Regions from separate parts of the Bradyrhizobium sp. 134 genome, predicted to be linked through region 1. Evidence: riboswitches for the same ligand, from Rfam matches in the RefSeq annotation. Region 1 holds a riboswitch; the other holds the start of a gene.
What was found. Region 1 has a riboswitch for cobalamin ahead of IVA75_RS38080 (energy-coupling factor ABC transporter permease). Riboswitches for the same ligand answer to the same signal wherever they lie in the genome.
Positions count from the first base shown of each region.

Region 2: another riboswitch for cobalamin. It lies ahead of metE (5-methyltetrahydropteroyltriglutamate--homocysteine S-methyltransferase); the one in region 1 lies ahead of IVA75_RS38080 (energy-coupling factor ABC transporter permease).

Region 1 is NZ_JADPKX010000086.1:702,198-705,613, reverse strand. Features, by position in the region: gene cobT (nicotinate-nucleotide--dimethylbenzimidazole phosphoribosyltransferase) at 1-783, opposite strand, end outside; gene cobF (precorrin-6A synthase (deacetylating)) at 799-1,548, opposite strand; gene IVA75_RS38080 (energy-coupling factor ABC transporter permease) at 1,594-2,271, opposite strand; cobalamin riboswitch at 2,308-2,528, opposite strand; gene cobA (uroporphyrinogen-III C-methyltransferase) at 2,574-3,305, opposite strand; gene IVA75_RS38070 (cobyrinate a,c-diamide synthase) at 3,302-3,416, opposite strand, start outside.
Region 2 is NZ_JADPKX010000046.1:572,120-575,535, forward strand. Features, by position in the region: gene IVA75_RS20070 (hypothetical protein) at 1-110, shown strand, start outside; gene IVA75_RS20075 (hypothetical protein) at 103-312, shown strand; cobalamin riboswitch at 955-1,154, shown strand; gene metE (5-methyltetrahydropteroyltriglutamate--homocysteine S-methyltransferase) at 1,254-3,416, shown strand, end outside.

The sequences.
Region 1 (3,416 bases):
GATCAACACGGGGATGCGGCGCTGCGCTGCTGCGATGATCGCACCACAAATCGCCGCGATTTCGAGACCGCCGACGGCGCACAGGATCTTTTCCGGCGAAGTGCCCGCAATGCCATGGCGTGCAATCGCAACGTCGATCACCCGCGCCTTGTGCACACGGCCGGCCGCGTCAACGCCGGTCCCGCTGCCCGCGATCTCCTCCGCGCTCACGCCGAGCAGGCTCGCCGCAATCGCCGCCGACGTCGTGGTGTTGCCGATGCCCATCTCCCCGAAAATCAGAAGATCGGGCTGCCCGGCCTGCGCGCGCGTCACCGCACGTCGGCCGGCTTCGAACGCAAATGCCAGCTCTGCGGGGGTGAGCGCGGCTTCGATGCTGAAATCGCGCGTGCCGCTGCGCGGCTTGTCGGTCACGATTCCAGCCATCTCCTCCTGCGCCAGCGTGCCGGCGTCGACGACCTCCAGGCTGGAGCCCAGCTCACGCGCGAGCACCGAGATCGCGGCACCGCCGGAGGCGAAGTTCGCCAGCATCGCGATGGTCACTTCCTGCGGATAGGCCGAGACGCCCTGCGCGATGATACCGTGATCGCCGGCGAAGATGATGATCGGCACCCGCGCCGCGCGCGGTTGCTCGGTCGCTTGCAGACCGGCAAGCTCGATTGCGAGCTGCTCGAGCCGGCCGAGCGCGCCGGTCGGTTTCGTCAGTTGCGCCTGCCGCGCCACCGCCGCTTCGCGGTGGACTGCGGAGATGTCGGGGCATTGTTGGGTGACCCATTCGGGGAGCATGCTGCCTCGCTTGCCTCACAGCCTGCGCTTGAGGATGTAACTGTCCATGATCCAGCCGTGCCGTTCGCGCGCCTCTTGCCGCACGGCGACGATGCGCGGGCCGATCTCGGCCAGCGCGCCGGACATCACGATCTGATCGGGCATGCCGAGATAGGCCCCCCACCAGATGTGCAGGCCCGCCGGATCAAGCGACTGGAACGCCGTGCCGCCGTCGAGCATCACCACCACGGTATCGACGCCCTGCGGCCAGCCGCCATCGCGCAAGCGACGTCCCGTCGTGACCAGAAAAGGCTCGCCGATGTCATTGAGCGGCAGCGCATGCGCCGCACACAGCGCCTGGATCGAGGTGATGCCGGGCACGACCTCGATCTTTGGCGAGGGATTGAGCCGCCGCGCAATGCGCAGCGAGGAGTCGTAAAGCGAGGGATCGCCCCAGATCAGCAGCGCGACCGTGCCCTCGCCTTCGAGATGATCTGCGATCGTCTGCGACCAGGCAGCGGCCACGGCATCGTGCCAATCGTCCACGCCCTTGCGATAGTCCGCTTCAGCGGCGGCGCGCACGGGCAGATCGAACTCGGCGATACGGGGCGTGTCGCTGGTGAGCACATCGGCGCAGATCGTCCGCCTGAGATCGGCGAGATCGGATTTTGCGGTTCCCTTGCGCGGGATCAGGAGGAGATCGGCCGCGTTGATGGCAGTAATCGCGGCGCGCGTGAGCTGCTCGGGATCGCCGCAACCGATGCCTATCAGGGAGAGCGTGAGCATCGTAGCTGCGAAGGGCGGCCATACCGGCCGCCCATTCGCTTGTCTCTAGGCCGCGTTGTGCAAACGCGGAGTGACGAGGCTGGGCGCGGTGACGCCGCGCAGCGACTTCGCCAGCGCCAGCACGCCAAGATCGGCGAGCGGCTCGATCACGATGACCAGCGCATAGGACGCCGCGAAGGTCGCGATGTTGGCGAGGTTGGTCGCACCGAAGCCGGAGCCATAAATCGCCCAGAACGCCACCCAGGCGATGACACCCGCCTGATAGGTCGTCGAAAGCGCCAGCGCCTGGCGGTACTTCAGATCGACATAGGCCGTGTTGCTCGAAATGATCCGCGTGGCGATCGCCTGGATCCCGAACAGCGGCACCAGCAGCGTGGTGACGTTCATGCCATATTGCGGCAGGTCGCGCGGCTCGAAGAAGATGCCTTGGAACAGCAGGCCGAACGCGAGGCCGAAGGCCGCAGGCGCAGCTCCAAACAGCAGGAACAAGGTCGAGCCGAGGATGAAGTGCACTTCGGAGACGCCGACCGGGAAGTGCGGCAGGATCTCAAAGAAGATAAACACGAGTCCCGTGGTGGCGAGCGTGCGCGCCGCGAACGACGCGATGCCCTGCTCGCGCACGGTCTCGACCGCGAGCTTCAAGGCAACGCCGCCAACGGCGATGCCGGTTGCGTAACTCAGCACGAGCTTGGCGTCCGAGACTAGTCCGGGTTCGATATGCATGGCTCAGATCCTTCTTGCCGTCACACCCGACGGCCTTGGCCTCAAAACGTGCACGGCCGGTCTCCTGGCTCGCGGTTCACTGGGAGTCTCCGGCCTTCCCGAACCTTGCGGCCCAGTGGCTGATCGAAGTCCCTCACCGCTTACAGTCGCGGGGGCGGCTGGGGTTTTGGGCGCCGCAACTGGGTCCGCCCATCCCCATTCCCGATTATGCTCCGGCGCTTTGCGCCGCGTCGAGCACCATGCCTCTCCTGTGTGCCCCTTTCGCCAGCCGGGCGTCAAGGGGCGAAGGGCGGCCGAGACCGTCATGACCGATAATCCCCCGCCAGCGCGCCGAACAGGATGACGGCCGCCGTGGAGGCCGCCCCGCCCCGCGCAAGCTGCTCGGCAAGTTCCGAAATGGTGGTGCGGACCAGCCGCTCATCGGGACGGCCGAGCGATTCGGCAAACAACGCCGGCGTGGTTGGGGCAAGCCCGTGCTCGATCAATTTGACGACAAGCGCCGGAAACGTCCGCCGGCCCATATAGACCACGGTCGTCGCCTCCGGATCGGCCAGCGCCGCCCAATTGAGGTCTGGCGGCAGCTCGCCGGTGACGTCCGCCCCGGTCACGAACTGCGCGCGGCGCGAGGTGTGACGCCGGGTCAGCGGAATGCCGGCTTGCGCGGCGGCGACACAGGCCGACGTGACGCCGGGAATGATCTCGTAGCCGATGCCCGCTTCACGCAGCGTCTCGAGCTCCTCCTCGAGCCGGCCAAAGATGCCGGCATCGCCCGACTTCAATCGCACCACGCGCGCGCCTGTTGCGGCGTAGTCGACCAGCAGGCGGTTGACGTGGTGCTGCTTGGTCGAGGCGCGCCCTGCCCGCTTTCCCACCGCGACGAGATTGGCGCCGGGCCGGGCCAGATCGAGGATCGCCCCCGAAGCAAGATCGTCATAGAGCACGACATCAGCTTCGCGCAGCCGCGCGGCACCCTTGAGCGTGAGGAGCTCGGGATCGCCGGGCCCGGCGGAGACAAAGGACACAAAACCGCTCACCGGTCCTCCGCGATCAGGTGGAAGAACGTGCCGGTGGCTTGTCCCCGCCGCGAGCCGGTCTCGGCGATGACCGCGCCTGTCGCGTCGTGCACGACCGCCAGCGGCGTATCG
Region 2 (3,416 bases), on a different contig from region 1:
AGAAACCCTCGAAGGGCGCTTCAGAGGAGACCGTCAAATTTGTCTCGAATAATGACAAGGCCGCCTCGATGCTCCAGGTCGTCGCGTCGCGGCTTATCGTCGTTGGCTGACGAGCCGAGCCGAGGCGAGGTGGACGGGCGTCGAATATCCCAAGATCAGCTTGCAGGATATCTAAAGCTACGTCATTTCGAAGCCGAAGAGACGATCTTCACGCGCGACGAGATCGGTCCGGAGATCCTGAAGACGTACGAGAAGCTGGGCATCCGCTTGCCCACGGTCACCATGCACGAGTGCATGGAGCTACGGTCGTAACAGGATCCCCGCCGCCCGCGCTCTCGCCGCTTACTCCAGTTTCGCAAGTTAGCGTGCATCCTGACGTCCGGAACTGTTCCTGCGATGCCGCGCAGGCCAACGTCCAGGCTGCACTACTCGCCAGCGGCGACGGAAACAACGAAGCGCGGCCAAAGTCGCTCAGCACGTAAGTGCTTGGCACACCGAAGGAGATCATCTTGACCAACGCCACGGAGCGATCGAGCTCACGGCTCGTCGCGGGGTCCGCCGAACACAGGCAGTCCGGCCTGATCATCCGTTTGATCCTGGAGCAATCCGGCCTTGACAATTCCTAAGGAGCCTCATGGCGCTGTGATCAAGCGGATGCCGGCCGAGGATGATCGCAAACGTCCTCGCGGGCGAGTTCGAGAAGCTGCTGACGGAAAAGACCGGATTTGTCGCGATCACGCAGATGTCGAAGCGCCCACTGCGTTCGTTCTGCTCGCGTTGATCCGAGTACGCCAAGCGGGTGTTGACGGACGCATTCACAAGCGGAGGCTCCACAGATCTAGGCGTTTTTACCAGGCCGGGAGTAAGACCGTTGTGCCCTAGCTGGTACAGCTCGCAATCGCTTGGGCAATATCGCGGCGACACTTAGTAGGTTGACGGATCGATCCTCGTGCGCCTAATGCCAGTCGTCGTGGTCTTCGGATTCGTTTGATCCGGAGCTAAGAGGGAAGCCGGTGCAATGCCGGCGCTGCCCCCGCAACTGTAAGCGGCGAGCCGCTGTCCAACGAAGTCACTGAAGCCATGCGGCTTCGGGAAGGCCGGACAGCAGCGACGACCCGCGAGCCAGGAGACCTGCCTCGACAATATATCGTCCACGGGCGGGGTGTCCCGGTGTGCGCCAAGCAGCTGTCGCTCACGCGATATTCGCTGCATGCGTCCGCCATGGCCTCTGCCCCAATCATGGGGTCTGAGCTATGTCTTTTCTTTCGCTTCCCGTTGCCACACTGGGGACGTCACGCATCGGCCCACGACGCGAACTCAAAGTCGCGCTCGAGAGCTACTGGGCGGGAAACTCCAGCGAAGCCGAGCTCCTCGAGGCGGGGAGTGGACTTCGTGCCGCTAATTGGGCACGGCAGAAATCCCGCGGTGCGACCGTCATTCCTTCGAATGACTTCTCGTTTTACGACCATGTGCTCGATACCAGCCTAATGGTCGGCGCCATTCCCGACGTCTATGGCTGGACCGAAGGTCCTGTGTCGCTCAAGACCTACTTCACCATGGCGCGTGGCGCTCAGGACAGTGGTCACGCTCAGCACGGGCCTGGCGTAGCCGCACAGGAAATGACGAAGTGGTTCGATACCAACTACCACTACATGGTGCCGGAATTTCACCGGGATCAGATCTTTAAGTATTCCTCTCGAAAGCCGATCGAGGAATATGAGGAGGCAAAAAGCCTCGGCTACCAAACGCGCCCCGTCCTAGTTGGCCCAGTCACTTTCCTGAAGCTTGGCAAAAGCGCAAATCCCGCATTCAATCCGCTGTCGCTGCTCGATCGGCTCCTCCCAGTCTATGTCGATGTTCTCCGCGAACTATCCTCGCGCGGTGCTGAATGGGTTCAGCTGGACGAGCCGTGCCTGGTGATGGACGTCGACGAAGCATCGCGGGCAGCTGTCCGCCGGGCCTACGCTCATTTCGCAAAGGTTGTGCCGGCCCTTAAAATAATGCTGGCCACATATTTCGGGGCTATCGGCGACAATCTTGAAACAACCTTGGCCTTGCCCGTTGCCGGGCTTCATGTCGATCTGGTTCGGGCACCTGACCAGTTGGACTCAATTGTCGCCACAACCCGTAGAGATCTCGTGGTCTCACTAGGCGTCGTTGATGGTCGGAACGTGTGGCGCTCCAATCTTCCGGCGCTGCTCGACCAACTTGCTCCTATGGTCCAAAAATTGGGCAGGCACCGTGTTCAGATTGCTCCTTCCTGCTCGCTGCTTCATGTTCCGATCGACATTGAGCTAGAGACCGATCTCGATCCCAATCTGAAGACATGGCTGGCGTTCTCAGTTCAGAAGATCAAGGAACTTTCGATATTGGGCAAAGCGCTGGCCGGCCATGCTGCCGAGGTGGCCGATGAACTTGCGCTTTCGGAGGAGGCAGCCGTCACCCGCGAAACATCGCCCGAGATCCACAATGCGAATGTCGCCGGACGAATCGCCGCGATCGATGATAGCATGCTTCGCCGTCGCAGTGCGTTCACCCAGCGTGCCGACGTCCAGCGCGTCGCGTTCGCATTGCCGATGTTTCCAACGACAACCATCGGATCCTTCCCGCAAACGGCCGATGTCCGGAATGCGCGCGCGGATCATGCGCGGGGGACGTTGAATGACACGCAGTACGAGCAGCTTCTGAAAGCGGAGACAGCCCGTACCGTGCAGTGGCAGGAAGATATCGGCCTGGACGTGCTCGTACACGGTGAGTTCGAGCGCAATGACATGGTTCAATACTTTGCCGAGCAGCTGTTGGGCTTCGCTTTCACCAAGCATGGCTGGGTTCAGTCTTATGGCTCGCGGTACGTTCGTCCGCCTATCCTGTTCGGAGATGTCTCCCGGCCGAAGCCCATGACAGTTGAATGGTGGCGCTATGCGCAGTCTCTGACCAAAAAACCCGTCAAGGCTATGCTGACCGGACCGGTGACGATCCTGAACTGGTCGTTTGTCCGTGACGACATCTCGCGGCGCGAGACATGCCGACAGATCGCTCTCGCGATCCGAGATGAGGTCATCGACCTTGAGGCGGCTGGAGCGACCATGATCCAGATCGACGAGGCTGCGTTGCGGGAGGGATTGCCGCTACGCAAATCGCAGTGGAAGAACTATCTCGATTGGGCGGTGGACAGCTTCCGCCTTTGCTCCTCCCCCGTCGCCGACGGAACTCAGATCCACACTCACATGTGTTATTCCGAGTTCAACGAAATCATCGATGCGATCGCAGCAATGGATGCCGACGTCATTTCAATCGAGACGTCGCGTTCTAAGATGGAATTGCTCGAGGCCTTCAAGAGCTACAAATATCCCAATGAGATCGGGCCCGGCGTCTATGACATTCATTCACCGCGCATTCCCGCAGCGGCGGAAATC